2 linked regions of the Algoriphagus sp. Y33 genome follow. The protein of the gene in region 1 interacts with the protein of each later gene in a pairwise test. Links are inferred from orthologs where the notes say so. Each region holds a gene or a part of one and is shown in the gene's direction. Other genes may lie near its edges.

What was found.
Region 2: the proteins of leuS (region 1) and ligA interact in binary tests that used the Escherichia coli proteins (3 or more experiments, as listed by UniProt). The link is inferred for Algoriphagus sp. Y33 from one-to-one orthologs.

The regions. Positions count from the first base shown.
Region 1 is NZ_CP061947.1:4,450,244-4,461,504, forward strand. What follows is about bases 3,118-6,403. They hold leuS (leucine--tRNA ligase), read left to right. Parts: upstream 3,118-3,428; coding sequence 3,429-6,203; downstream 6,204-6,403. Other genes in these bases: ID165_RS17920 (nucleotidyltransferase family protein), read left to right, coding at 6,288-6,403. Also shown: ID165_RS17900 (7-carboxy-7-deazaguanine synthase QueE), read right to left, coding at 4-630; ID165_RS17905 (GNAT family N-acetyltransferase), read right to left, coding at 930-1,382; ID165_RS17910 (amidohydrolase), read right to left, coding at 1,445-3,049; more of ID165_RS17920, read left to right, coding at 6,404-6,593; ID165_RS27155 (hypothetical protein), read left to right, coding at 6,611-6,697; ID165_RS17930 (glycosyltransferase family 4 protein), read left to right, coding at 6,740-7,810; ID165_RS17935 (FkbM family methyltransferase), read left to right, coding at 7,810-8,649; ID165_RS17940 (AraC family transcriptional regulator), read right to left, coding at 9,164-10,087; ID165_RS17945 (aldehyde dehydrogenase family protein), read left to right, coding at 10,265-11,261.
Region 2 is NZ_CP061947.1:4,183,536-4,187,764, forward strand. What follows is about bases 1,197-4,229. They hold ligA (NAD-dependent DNA ligase LigA), read left to right. Parts: upstream 1,197-1,504; coding sequence 1,505-3,955; downstream 3,956-4,229. Other genes in these bases: dapA (4-hydroxy-tetrahydrodipicolinate synthase), read left to right, coding at 4,090-4,229. In the rest of the region: ID165_RS16740 (GrpB family protein), read right to left, coding at 1-290; ID165_RS16745 (TetR/AcrR family transcriptional regulator), read right to left, coding at 340-972. UniProt on the Escherichia coli protein: DNA ligase that catalyzes the formation of phosphodiester linkages between 5'-phosphoryl and 3'-hydroxyl groups in double-stranded DNA using NAD as a coenzyme and as the energy source for the reaction.

The DNA.
Region 1 (11,261 bases):
GACTTATGGAATGTCCATAAATTTATGAGTTTGGAGCGAAACTTTCCATTTTGGGTATTTTTTTGCAAAATCAACAATGGCAGGAGTGAACTTCACAGCTCTGCTCCACTCGGGCTGAAGGCGCAATTCGCACGTAGTCTTCACCAACAAAGCATGCTCTTCGGCAAAGGAAAAATCACTTTGGTGAAAAACCACCACTTTCAATTCATCTGCCTCAGCATAGATCGAGGGATGGGGCTTTTTGAATTTCTTCGGAGAAAAACAAACCCAATCAAAATCACCTGAAAACGGATAAGCACCCGAAGTTTCAATGTTGGTAGTAAACCCCTTTTCTTTCAAAAGTGCTGTCAATGGTCCCAGATCATACATCAAAGGTTCTCCTCCTGTAACCACAACCAACCTTCCCGGATAAGCCATAGCTTCTTCAACAATTGTTTCGATGGAAAAGATAGGCCACTTGCCTGAATCCCATGATTCCTTGACATCACACCAGACACATCCTACATCACAGCCTCCCAGCCGGATAAAATAAGCAGGATATCCCGAAAATCTCCCCTCTCCCTGTATGGTATAAAAAGCCTCCATTACCGGAAGCTGAACTCCTTGCGCTATTGATTCTTCTATATTCATCTGAATTTTTGGTAAAGCGGGCAATTGAACCGCTGGGTGAATTAAGCCTCAAAGGTAGGGCTTTGAATTGGAATATTTAAAAATCGGAAAATTGAACCCGGATTTTGCATTAGGTTTCGTTAAGAGACCATTAATTGCAATAAAATCAGGCTGTTTGGAGACTGAGGCATAGCACCGCTATGGTGAAGTCGAAAATTGCAACGCAGTGACTGATTTTGAAGCAATTATTGGTCGCAATAGAAATGCTAATGCATAATGCAGGTTGAAAGATTAACTCCGCCATTTTCACTCTTCAAATTCTACAATCTTTTCATCATTACAATCCGATAATCATCCACGCCCCCTTTTCGGATTACTTCCATAATCTTAAACCCTCTTTGTAACCCGAAGTTGATCATTGGAGGAAGTCGATTTCTGGTTTTAAAGAATATTTCTTCGAATCCATTATTTCTTGCCCAATTTTCCTGATACTCTGCCAGAGCGGTCGCTACATTATTCCTTCTAAACCCAGCAATAATACCGCCCATCCAAGAATAAAAGACCTTGGGTTTGTCACTTTGATACCCAACCTTAAATCCCGTCAATTCACCTTCTATTTCAGCTACCAGGGACAAATGTCTCTTGCCCTCCAATCTTTTTCTATAAAGATCCAAGTCTCCCATGCCTCCAAACTCCGGGATGCGTTCATGCACCCAAAGAAGCTCTTCAAGCGAAGCTTTACGAACTATTACTTCTGATAAATCACTTTTCATTACGTTGAAAACTTAAAAACCGGAAAATCATAGCACTGTAAACTTCTACTGTGCTTTCAACATCAATCTTTTTTAAGTGTTGGATAAACCACTCCCAATTGCTCCAAATAAGTGTCAAACTTAGCCTCATCGTAATAGAACTTTTCCATTTCCGGACGGAATTGGTCCATAATCCTTTTATTCAGGTAAATAGGAGCTTCATCATCCGCAGAAATCATAGGCTTGTATACTGTCTCCTTTGTCTGCACATTTTTGAAATAATCCCAGGCTTCGTCCACCAATTCCGGCTGAAGCAAGAAATCCAAAATTGTCATCGCCTCAGCTTTGGCTCCTGCAGTCACTCCTTTATGTGCAATAGGAGTTGCCATCGCAATCGCATTGCTCCAGTGATGTCCCGGAAGTCCGGGAATATTGGACGGAAATCTCAACGTAACCGTAGGAACTACCCAAGAAACATCTCCTATATCATCCGAGCCTCCTGACCTCGGTTCCTTGACAGGCAATCCAAGCGTATCCAATTTGGTGGGTAAACCTTCCACTTTTTTAACCCCCAATTCAGTTTGCACTGCTTTGGCCAATTGCTGATCTGCCTCAGACCATTCAGGCAAGCCCACTTCAAGAATATTTGCATACATTTTCTCAGCAATGGTTTTATTGAAATGTCGCGGCCAAGCTGTCCCGAGAATTTTTGAAGTCACTTCAGTATCGGTCATCAGTGCTGCCCCCTCCGCCATTTTATTGGCCATCTCATACATTTCCATTATTCCTTCATAGTTCACATCCCGGAAATAATACCAAATGGAAGCTTTGGAAGGAACCACATTGGGCTGATCACCCCCGTCTGTAAAAATCGAATGTGAACGCTTCAGAGGATCTAAATGCTCTCTTCTATAATTCCAGCCTACATTCATTAACTCAGCAGCATCCAACGCACTTTTCCCCCTCCAGGGAGCTCCGGCAGAATGAGCCGCCTCGCCTGAGAACGTATATTCCACAGAGATCAGTCCGGTACCCGAAGTTTGTCCATAGCTCACCCCAAGATTATTTGCAACATGGGTGAAAATACAAATATCCACCCCATCAAATAAACCGTCCCTAGTGTACCAAGCTTTGGCTGCCACCAGCTCCTCCGCAATTCCCGGCCAGAGCACAAGCGTACCGCCTATATTCTCACGCTCCATAATCTCCTTCACCGCCAAAGCCGCCGTAATATTCAAAGGAATCCCTGCATTGTGCCCCTCTCCATGTCCCGGAGCTCCCTCCACAATCGGTTTATGATAAGCTACGCCCGGATATTGGGAGGCCTTGGGAATGTTATCCACGTCAGAACCCAGTGCAATGGTCGGTCCCTCCCCGTTTTTCCAGGTAGCAAACCAGGCCGTAGGAATACCGGAGACACCCATTTCTATCTCAAAACCACTTTCACGGAGTATTTCGGTCAAGTACTTGGATGATTCAATTTCCTGAAAGCCCAATTCAGCAAAGCTGAAGATTTTATCCACCATCACCTGACTCATTTTAGCTTTCTGATCTACCAGAAGTACGGCTTCTTGCTTGAGTTCGGTGATTCTCTTTGGGGTCATTCTCTTTTGAGCAAAAGAGTGCGGAGTCAGGAGTATCATAAAAAAGAATAACCCAATATAGCGGCATAGTAAAGTTGATTTCATCTGTTTATATTTTGATTTTTAATGGTCAGATGGAATCTCGCACGGCGAATAACCATCCCTCTGTGTGTCGTCTTCGACATGCTCGATTTCATATGTTTATAATTGTTTTTCAGTGGCCATATAGCATGTCCCGATTTTTCATCGGGAGAATCTCGCAGGGCGCATAATCATGCATCTGTGTGACTTTTTAGTCCTGCTCGATTTCATAGGATTAGTGGCTAGGTTGAGATGTAAAATATTAAAAATGTTTCATCAATTCTGACAAAAATGACCAAAGGAAAAAATGGATGTTGGGAGGAATTATGAATTTGAATTCCAAAGCCCGGCAATTTTTCTATTTTTGCAGGCGTTCAGCTAAAAAATAACGAATAATTCAATCATGGCGGAGTACAATTTTAGAGAAATCGAGAAAAAATGGCAGGCATACTGGGAAAACAACCAAACTTTCCTTGCCAAGGTAAACCCGGACAAACCTAAATTCTATTCTCTCGACATGTTCCCCTATCCCTCAGGTGCCGGACTCCATGTAGGGCATCCGCTGGGATATATCGCATCGGATATCGTCAGTAGATTTAAGAAGTTGAAGGGATTCAACGTTCTTCATCCGATGGGTTATGACAGCTTTGGACTACCTGCGGAGCAATATGCGATTCAAACAGGTCAACATCCTGCGATCACTACGGAAGAAAACATTGCCCGTTATACTGAACAACTGAAAAACATAGGCTTTGCTTTCGACTGGAGCAAAGAGGTAAGAACCTCTAATCCAGACTACTATAAGTGGACGCAGTGGATCTTTATGCAGCTTTTCAATAGCTACTATGATCAGGATGCGGACAAAGCACTTTCCATTGAGTCTTTGGTTGCACGATTTGAAAAAGAAGGAAATGCCAACGTGAAGGCTGTTTGTGATGAAGATACTCAAAAGTTCAGCGCTGCAGAGTGGAATGCTTTCTCCGAAAAAGAAAAGCAGGAAACACTTCTAAAATACAGACTGACATTTCTAGCCGAAACCACAGTCAACTGGTGTGCGGCACTGGGAACAGTACTTTCCAATGATGAAGTAAAAGAAGGCTTCTCCGAGCGTGGCGGCCATCCGGTGGAGCGTAAAAAGATGATGCAGTGGTCTATGCGGATCACCGCCTACGCAGATAGATTATTGCAAGGCTTGGAAAAAGTCGATTGGTCTGAACCGATCAAAGAAATGCAGCGCAACTGGATTGGTAAATCCATCGGAGCTGATGTGGTTTTCCAAGTAAAAGACTCAGAACAAACCATCAAGGTATTTACTACCCGTGTGGATACTATATATGGTGTCACCTATTTGGCTTTGGCACCGGAAAGCGATCTGGCAGCGGCTCTGATCACTGAAGATCAACGCGAAAAAGCGGAAGCGTACATTGAAGTAGCCAAAAACCGTTCGGAACGCGAGCGTATGAGTGATGTCAAAACCATCTCAGGTGCATTTACAGGATCCTATGCGATCAATCCATTCAACGGTGAAGAAATCCAAGTTTGGGTAGCCGATTATGTTTTGGCAGGTTATGGTACCGGTGCCGTGATGGCTGTACCTGCACATGACGAGCGGGATTACAACTTTGCCAAGCACTTCGGACTTGAGATCAGACAAGTGATCGACGGCTCCATGGAAGAAGGCTCTTTTCCGGGGAAAGGTGGCTTGATCATCAACTCCGGCTTTATCTCAGATCTGTACATGAAGGATGCTATGGACAAAGCCATAGAATTTTTAGAGGAAAAAGGCATAGGAAAAGGTAAGATCCAATACCGGATGCGGGATGCGATTTTCACCCGACAACGTTATTGGGGTGAGCCGCTTCCGGTTTATTTCAAGGAAGGATTACCCTATTTGATTGAAGAAAAAGATTTGCCTTTGGTATTGCCGGAGGTAGACAAATACCTGCCTACCGAAGATGGAGAACCTCCACTTGCAAGAGCGAAAGACTGGAACTACAAAACTCCGGATGGTGAATTCCCTCTTGAAAGAAGCACTATGCCTGGCTGGGCAGGATCAAGCTGGTATTTCTTCAGATATACTGATCCTAAAAATGAAACTGAATTTGCCGACAAAGCGAAAACAGATTACTGGGGAGCTGTAGATTTATACATCGGGGGATCTGAGCATGCTACCGGTCACTTATTGTATTCCAGATTCTGGACCAAGTTCCTTTACGATCTTGGAGTAGTGAGCGTAGATGAGCCCTTCCAGAAGATGATCAACCAAGGCATGATCCAGGGAAGATCAAATTTTGTATATAGAGTCAAAGGCACCAACAAATTTGTGAGCTACGGACTACGGGACCAATACGACTCATTTGCGATGCATGTGGATGTCAACATCGTCCACAACGATCAGTTGAACCTGGATAAATTCAAAGCCTGGAGACCTGATCTGGCAGATGCCGAATTCATCCTGGAAGACGGCAAATACATCTGCGGATCTGAAGTGGAAAAAATGTCCAAGTCAAAATACAACGTGGTCAATCCGGATGATATCATCGAACGATATGGCGCGGATACCTTGAGGCTGTATGAGATGTTTTTGGGCCCCTTGGAGCAATTCAAACCTTGGAACACCAACGGAATCGACGGAGTATTCAAGTTTCTCCGTAAGCTTTGGAATCTTTATCACAGCAATTCAGGTGAGTTCCAGGTATCGGATGCCGAACCAAGCAAGGAAGAATACAAAGCCCTTCACAAGGCACTGAAAAAAATGGAGGAAGACATGGCTAACTTCTCCTTCAATACTTCAGTATCCAGCTTTATGATCTGTGTAAACGAACTAAGCGCACTTAAATCCAATAAGCGCAAAATTCTCGAACCTCTAGCCCTCTTGGTTTCGCCTTATGCTCCTCACATCGCTGAGGAATTGTGGAGCCTTTTAGGGAATGAAAAATCTATCACCGAATCTGCATTTCCTACATTTGATGAAAGTCATCTGAAAGAAAGTGCATTCGAATATCCGGTAATGATCAATGGAAAAATGAGAGCGAAGATCAACCTAGACCTTTCCCTCACCAAAGATCAAATCCAAGAAGCGGCCTTGGGTGACGAGACGGTACAGAAATGGCTGGAAGGAAAAGCCCCTAAAAAGATCATCATCGTTCCGGGAAAAATCGTGAATTTGGTGGTTTAAAAATCTTAAAATCAATAGATAAAGCTCAAGCTATAACAGGTTGAGCTTTTTTCGTGTTAATTTGTTTCAGCTTATCTTTGACATATGGATCTCATAGAGAAAAATAGGGAAGCACTAAACTTACTTTGTAAAACACACAAAGTAAAGCAGCTCTTTGTCTTTGGCTCTGTGATGACTACTTCTTTCAATGATGAAAGCGATCTGGATTTTTTGATCGATTTTGACAAGTTGAATATTAAGGATTTTGCTACAATTTTTTTCGAATTCAAATTTGCATTGGAAGATCTTTTTAACCGTAATATCGATCTCATAGAACGCGAAGCAATTCGCAATCCATATTTCAAAGAGGAGGTGGAAGAGACAAAATTATTAATGCTAGAAACATCATAGCACATGAATATGGAAACATATCCTATGAAATTATTCTGAAAATTATCAGTCAATATTTTCCGATTTTAAAAAAGGAAGTTAAAACTCTTCTAGATAATTCGTGACGAATCAGGCCACTCAAATCACGCAAAGTCCAATAAAACTAAATGAGCCGAACCAAACTAGTGTATGTAACACCATCCACGCAGTCATTTGTAAAAAGTGACATAAGGATTCTGCGCAACTATTTTGATGTTCGGGTCATCAACCAGCCTTGGAGCAATAAAAAACTTGCTCCACTTAATTTCATAGCCCAATTTTTCTCCATGCTCACAAACATATTCGGGGCTAAATTAATTATCGTCAATTTTGGGGGATATTGGGCATTTTGGGGGATTGTCTTTGGCAAGGTATTTAGAAAGAAAGTCTTTATTGTCACCCATGGAACTGATTGTGCTAGTATTCCCGAAATAAATTACGGCAGCCTTCGCATCAGTCTACTGAAGCGAATATGCAAATTCAGCTACCACAAAGCTGATGCAATATTCCCGGTAAGCGAATCTTTGATAGAAACGGAACTGCTTTTTGATCCGGCGATCACTTCGAGAAAACAGGGTCTTTTGTATCATTTCCCCAAGCTTACCGTTCCGCTAAAAACAATTTACAATGGACTCGATGATACTCAGTGGCTCCTGCCCGACAAGCCAAAAAGAATAGCAAACAGCTTTTTGGCAGTAATGTCTCCTTCTCAGTTTAAGCTTAAGGGAGGGGATCTGATTCTTGAGATTGCCAAGAAGTATCCAACTAGCAACTTCTATTTTGCAGGGATTAAAACCTTAGAAATAACACATAAAAAGACTGACAATGTGCATTTCCTAGGATTTCTCACCTCGGAGGAATTGCTCAGTTGGTATCAGAAAAGTGAGTTTTACTTTCAGCTTTCCAGTTTTGAAGGATTCGGCTGCGCTCTATGCGAAGCCATGCTTTGTGGAGCAATTCCAATAGGTTCCGGCACGAATCACATACCAAAAATTGTAGGGAACTCAGGCTTTATCATTACCGAAAAATCACTGAAAGCTGCTATTCCGATTATGGATAAAGCCCTCAACAGTGTCAACAAAGACTTACTTTCCCTAAATTCACGACTTCATATCCAAGCCAATTATTCTCTACAGCTTAGAGAGCAGAAATTAATTGAGTCCTTGGAACAATTTACAGGTCAGTCATACACCAACTAATGGAGCACTTATTAAGTAAAATTTCGAGAAATTTATATGTGATTCCGGGCGGCTTTTTTGTCACAAAATTGTTTCGAAAATTCTTCAAATCTTCGAGTCAAGGTGAAAACTGGAGAAATTTCAAATTTAGGAGCGTAGTGATGAAAGTGGATATTGCAAAGCAAATGGGCAATGCGATTTATTGGCGCGGTGCCCATGACTGGGCCCCCATTTTTGTTTTGGAAAAGGCCCTGAAAAAGGGAGATACATTCATTGATGTGGGTGCCAATCAGGGTGAATACTCACTTTGGGCAGCCAGAAAAGTTGGTGCAAAAGGAAGAGTCGTTGCTTTCGAACCTATGCAGCAACTTTTTGATCAATTGGCTGAAAACATCCGGCTCAATAAATCATTCCACAAAACCATTACGCCTATAAAACTAGGATTATCAGATCAAAAAGGAGAAGTCATTCTCTATTCCAGTGCCGATTCCAACGAAGGGACAAACACCATTTACAATACGGAAAAATTCAGTATCGAATCCGGAAAAATCCAGCTTGACACACTGGATGAGCAGCTAAAATCACTGAAAATCAATAAAGTGGATTTTTTGAAGATTGACGTAGAAGGAGCCGAACTTCAGGTACTAAAAGGCGCTCTGAATACATTGAAACAAAACCGTCCCGTTATTCTTCTGGAAATAAACAAGGATGCCTGCATAGCCGGAGGGTATCTGCCTGAGGATATTTTGACACTTCTGAAGCCTTTCAATTATTCCTTTTCGAAAGTAGGGCTTAGAGGTTCGTTGAGCAAGGTAAACCAACTACCTAATTTCTGTAATATTGTAGCTATTCCACAGTAAAATGTATCCTGACGACAGAATCTGGCACTCAAGACAAGAAGTTTAGTAGTATGCATAGGTTTCAAACTGCAAAAGACAAAACCCCAAATCGACCGGGTACAATTAACCGTCAAACCTTTCCAGTATTTTAAAGCTCAAAAACTACCTTTTCAGAATTTTAGAGAAGGCTTTTCCAGCTACGCCAAATTTTCAGTCTAAAACACCAAACAACGACTCTTTAACTATTTTTAACCGAATTTCCAGACTTCAACACATTTTTGATCTAAATCAAAGGTTTTTTAAACCAAATTTTTTCATATTAACATAATGTTAAAAAAAATAAGCATAAAAAAAGGGAGCCTTTTTAGTAAAAGCCCCCTAGAGTGGGTCTATTGTCAATCATCTAAAACCAAATATACTTTCGTAATCCTTGCTGTGTATTTGTTTTTTTGATCTTTATATTTTGTTAAACATAGTGAAAATGTTTCAAACCGCCCAAAAACAAATAATTATTTTATGCAAATTTTCACGATAACTAAGTTTTATTGGACTGAAATACTTTTGGTGTCACGCCAAATTCCTCCTTAAAAGCGCGGATAAAATACGTGATATTGCGAAATCCCGACATATAGCAAACTTCCTGAATCTGAAATCCACCTAAAATCAAGTACTGTTTTGAAAGCTTCAATCGTTCTTGAAGTACAAATCCCATCGGAGTCAGTCCCATATCCAACTTAAACGTGCGAATAAAATGAGCTTTGCTCATACATGCCTGGGAAGCCAACTCCTCCAGAGAAATTAATTCCCGAATATTCTTTTTAATATAATCGACGACATGTGCCATTCTGTTTCCCGCAGCCAATTCTTTATAAAACTTCTCCATCATATCCCGAGCCTGAGTCTGGGTCAGCCTAATCAGAAGTTCCTTGAGTGCTAACGAAGCGATTAGGTCTTTTTCTCTAGAACCGTCCTTCACTCCTATTCTAATAAAGCGGTTGATGATTTCGGAGAGATCCTGAGTATTGATTAAATGAAAATAATTGAGATCCAAGCCCCAGTCTTTTTTAATCATTTTATCAGGGAACTTCTCATTCAATAAGTTAAAAGTGGCTTCAATCATCTCTTTTGATATCGAAAGGGCTATGCATTGCGTGGGATTGTTGATGCGAGCTTCAGGAAAATCAATTTTCATCACTTCATTGGGCGGGACGATCACCGATTCACCCGGCAAATACTCAAAGCCCGGCCGATCAAACAGGTGCATTACCTTCTTGCCTTTTAGCATAGTAGTCAGCACCAGATCTCCAAAGACCAAATTGACATCATCGGCCTGCTGGTGAGTCTCGAAGATATTCAACTCACAGTTATCCAATGTGTAAGTAGTTCTGTTCTCTACCAGCGTTTTCAAGTCCCTGGCATTCCTCCAAGGAACACCGGCAATAAAATCATTTTGGGTCATGCCTTTAAAATACTAATAATTAAATGCTTTCTGAAATCGGATAGTGTCCCCTAAATCATTTAACCCTAAGCAAGCACTACCCAATTAATCAACTCAGGTGGATGGGATGTTGTTCCAGTGTAATTTTTAATAACGGGAAATTTGGAAATTTGATCATAACCAAAATAACCGTGTGATATGACAACGTTAACATTATCCCAATCCAAACCTGTAGACCGTCCTTCTGTAAAGGACAAATACGATCATTTTATTGGCGGAAAATGGGTAGCCCCCAGTTCAGGAGAATACTTTGACAATATTTCCCCTATCGATGGAAAGCCATTCACAAAGGCCGCGAGAGGTAACAAGGAAGACATAGAAAAAGCAATCGATGCCGCTCATGTTGCTTTCAAGACTTGGTCTAAAACCTCTGCTGCAGAAAGAAGTCGAGTACTGAACAAAATCGCCGACATCATGGAAGAAAATCTTGAAATGCTGGCTAGACTGGAAACAGTCGATAACGGTAAGGCACTTCGAGAAACAAGAGCAGCTGATCTCCCACTTTGCATAGACCATTTCAGATACTTCGCAGGAGTCATCAGAGCCGATGAGAGCACTATATCTGAACATGATGAGCACACCGTAAGTATTGCTTTGCACGAACCTCTTGGGGTCGTCGGGCAGATTATCCCATGGAATTTCCCCCTGCTCATGGCTACATGGAAAATTGCCCCTGCTCTGGCGGCGGGATGCTGTACAGTGGTAAAACCTGCTGAGCAGACTCCTGCCAGCATAATGGTACTCATGGAACTTATTGGCGACGTCGTTCCTCCGGGAGTACTCAATGTAGTCACAGGCTTTGGGGTAGAGGCAGGCAAGCCGCTCGCTTCATCCAATAGAGTGTCCAAGGTTTCATTTACTGGGGAAACCACCACAGGACGCCTCATCATGCAGTACGCATCCGAAAACCTAATTCCCGTCACCATGGAACTGGGCGGAAAATCACCGAATATTTTCATGAAATCTGTAGCAGATGCAGACGATGAGTTCTTTGACAAAGCTATAGAAGGAGCTGTGATGTTTGCCTTGAATCAAGGAGAAGTATGTACCTGCCCTTCCAGAATCCTAGTTCATGAAGATATTTACGATGTATTCATGGAGCGCGTCATAGAGAGGACCAAAGCAATCAAAATGG
Region 2 (4,229 bases), 270 kb from region 1 along the record:
AAAAAATAAGTATAACCAATGGCAGTCAGCGCTGATATTATATCTTCATTAAAAAGCAATTCTTCTCCAATTACTATTAGGATATCTATGTAAGGTTTTGCCTTTATTCCGGGGATGGAAGTACTACCTACATGCTCAATTAGGATAGGCTCAAAGGTTTTAATTTGGGAAAAAATCAACTCTTTTTCCTTCTGGAAAACAGCACTCCACCGAGGATTGTGGCTCTCAAGATGAATTGGAAAAAATCGGTTCCAATCATCTTTTTTTAACTCATATAATGGATTGCTCATTTCTTTTATGACTAGAGCACAAAGATAGGAAAATCAGCCAAAGCCTTTCTTACGCACTTGCAAATTCATTGCGTGCTTTATCAGTCATGATTCCATTGTAAATAATAGTGATCGCCTGATCATAAATATCAGCAGGAGGTATTTTCATCCCCTTTTGAATAGGCTCGGGAAATTGCCCCCTAAATTTGGGATCCATAAGTGATTGTACGGAAGCCGCATAAAGCATCACCACCAGGTTGATGTTTATAGATGGCTTGACCATACCCTCGCCGATTCCCTGCTCCAGCAATTTCTTAAACCGGACATGGGCAGACTCTTGGATATAATGTGCCAAATCCTCCCAAATTTCAGGGGCATGTTCCCTAAGATCTTCGAAAAGCTCCGGGTTGATAGGGCCAAGCACTGAAGCCATCACTGTCAGCGCGGACTTCAGTTTGAGCGGAAAAGAAATGTATCTGTTTTCCACTATTGCTTCCACTTTGGCTGTCAGTTTGGTTTTTGTGACTTCAAACGAAGCAGCAAGCAAGTCCAGTTTACCTGGATAGTATTTATATAGCGTTTTTTTACTCATTCCCAGCACTTGGGCGATATCGTCCATGGTAGCTTGGCGATACCCCTTTTCTAGAAAAAGTTTGTAGGCCGCATCCAGAATCTTGCTTTCAGCACTTGCTTTCTTACTCATATGCATTTAGTTAAATAGGGAAGGTAAAGATTTAAAATAATGGTAGGATATACCAGAAAAAAATAGACGGAAGACCGAAGACGGAAGGTGTATCATTGAGATGACAGTTGAGATCTTTTTCTGACCTCAAAGATTTTGTCTTGGAAATGATCCCGCTAAGGCCCTAAGGTGCAGTTTTATGTAAAAAGTGGGACAGCATATCTGACTTTATATAAATCAATATATGTATATCCGCTTTTCTGCCAGTAAAAGCATCATAGGATTCGGAAAACACTAGTGTCAAGGTCACGTCGGTCACCCGTCTTCGCCCCCCCCACTGTAGCGGGTCTTCCGTCCAGTAAAGCAAAGAAAATATGGTTACTGGCATCATTGCGGATAATCCCAAATCAATATTACTATTCCTAAAAAACTTACGGTCTGTGCGAACGCAGAACGCAGTTTCTCCAAAAACCTTGGCCCCTTTCTTTGCGATCTCTGTGGCTTTGCGGTCAGTATCTATTATTTTTACAAGCCCTAATTTTTCCACAAAAACATGAACCCACAGGAAGCCGAAAAGCGAATTGCCCAGCTAAGTCAAGAAATCAACCACCACAACAACCTGTATTATCAGGAAAGCAATCCCGAAATCTCTGACTACGAGTTCGATCAATTGCTGGAGGAACTGATCCGATTGGAGACTGCATTTCCGGATTTGCTCGACCCTGACAGCCCAAGCCAGCGTGTGGGCGGGACAATCACCAAGGAATTCCTCACCGTACAGCACTCGACCCGCATGCTGTCTCTGGGCAACACCTATTCTGTAGAAGAGCTTATTGCCTTCGATGAGCGTGTCGCAAAAGGTCTTGGGCATACGGATTACGAATATTTCTGTGAAATGAAATTTGACGGAGTTGCCATCAGTTTGGTCTATGAGAACGGGCGTTTTGTACGGGCTGTAACGCGCGGGGACGGAAACCGCGGAGATGATGTCACTGCCAATGTGCGAACAATCCGAAATATCCCCCTAGAAGTAAAAGGAGACAATATTCCAGACAGATTCGAAGTGCGTGGAGAGATATTTTTACCGCTTAGGGAATTCCTGAAAATCAATGCCACACGCGAAGAAGCCGGTGATGCACTTCTCGCCAATCCCAGAAATGCAGCTTCGGGAACTCTAAAAATGCAAGATTCTTCCGTCGTCGCCAAGCGTAGATTGAACTGCTATTTCTATCAGTTGCTGGGAGACGAACTCAGTGTCAACACACATTCTGAGTCCATGTCCCTTTTAGAAACATGGGGATTCAATGTCTCCCAAACCTATAGAAAAGTAGAAAACATCCAAGAAGTAATTCAATACATAGAAGATTGGAAGGAAAAGCGATTTTCGCTGCCTGTAGATACTGACGGGGTAGTTTTGAAAGTCAATAACTACGATCAACGTGAGGAGCTGGGTTTTACAGCCAAAAATCCCCGATGGGCAATTGCATATAAGTACAAAGCTGAAAGTGCTGAGACAGAATTATTGTCTGTGACGTACCAGGTAGGACGGACAGGCGCTATCACACCGGTGGCAAACCTTTCCCCCGTAAGCTTGGCAGGTACGACTGTGAAGCGGGCCTCCCTACACAATGCCAATGAAATTGAACGCTTGGATCTGCATGAAGGTGATTTTGTGTTTGTGGAAAAAGGCGGAGAAATCATCCCTAAAATCACCGCCGTAAACCCGGAACGGAGAACTCCCGAAGCAAAGCCTCTCACCTATATCACCCATTGCCCAGAATGCGGAACTGAACTGGAACGAAAAGAAAGTGAAGCCAAGCATTACTGTCCCAATGCTGAATCCTGTCCTCCCCAGGTACTGGGAAGAATTGAGCACTTTGTGCATAAGCGGGCTATGGATATCGATTCCATGGGAACGGAACGGATCAGGGCATTGATCGATCAGGGATTCATTGCCAATCCGGCTGATATTTATGAATTGGAAGCTAGGAAGGATGAACTTTTGGGTTTGGAAATGTCCCAAGATCAATACGAAACTGAAGGTGACGGATTGCTTTATATCACCTTGGAAAAAGCACTTTACGCCTTGACTGAGGGACTTAAGTTCAAACAGATTTCTGATTTCCTAATTGAAAAAACCGACATTCCTTTCGCAGAAACACTGAGAGCTTTTCAGGATCAAATCAGAAAATGGAAAACCAAAGCTTCTGCCAATGTGGGTATGATAGAATACCTAATCAATCACCTCAAAGATCACAACCTTCCCAAGCTGGAAGACTACGTGCCCGTCGCTGTGGTTTTAGAGATTCTGTTAGGTAGAAGAATTGATTTTGACACGATCCTTCAGGCCAGTAAAACCGAAGGCACAGTGCATGGAATCCTGCTCAAGCTTAATCTGGATTTGACACCGGAAACCACCGACCGCATCAAGAAACTAAAGGCGAATACGTTCCAAGACGGTGTCATCAAAAACATGATGGAAGGAATCGCAGCATCTAAAAACCAGCCTTTCGAAAAAGTGCTTTTTGCGCTGGGAATTAGAAACATTGGAGAAAACACGGCTCAATTGCTGGCAAGACATTTTGGTTCTATTGAAAAGCTCGAAGCTGCCACTTCTGAACAATTACTGGATATCAATGGCGTGGGCGAAACGCTTGTTTACAGCATCCATGATTTTTTTGAACAGTCGAAAAACCAAGAGATCATCGCCCGATTGAAAAGCTTCGGATTGAAATTTGAGATAGAGAAAAGCGAATCAAAGCAGCTTGGCAATTCACTGGAAGGTAAGCGGATTTTGGCCAGTGGGAAACTGACCCATTTCAAGCGGGATGAGATCAAAGACACCGTGATCGCCCATGGCGGACAGTATATTTCATCCGTTTCCAAAAATCTGGACTTCATCATCGAAGGAGAAGACATGGGACCCAGCAAAAAAGAAAAAGCCCAGAAACTGGGCGTCCCGATGATTTCAGAAGAAGAGTTTTTGAAGATGATAGGTGATTAGAGTTTACAGTGTTCAGTCGCAGTAAACAGTTGGTGGTAACTGAGACTGATCACTATATCTCAACCCATTTTTTCCAAAAACAGAATGCCAATTCCTATCATCCCATTATCTTTAGCCTCCCAAACCTAATAACAATGAACCAATTTAAAGGAACCGGCGTAGCCCTTGTCACCCCATTTCACGATGATTACTCTATAGATTTCGACGGTCTCAAACGATTGATTGACCATGTAATCGATGGTGGGGTGGATTATTTGGTGGTTTTGGGTACGAC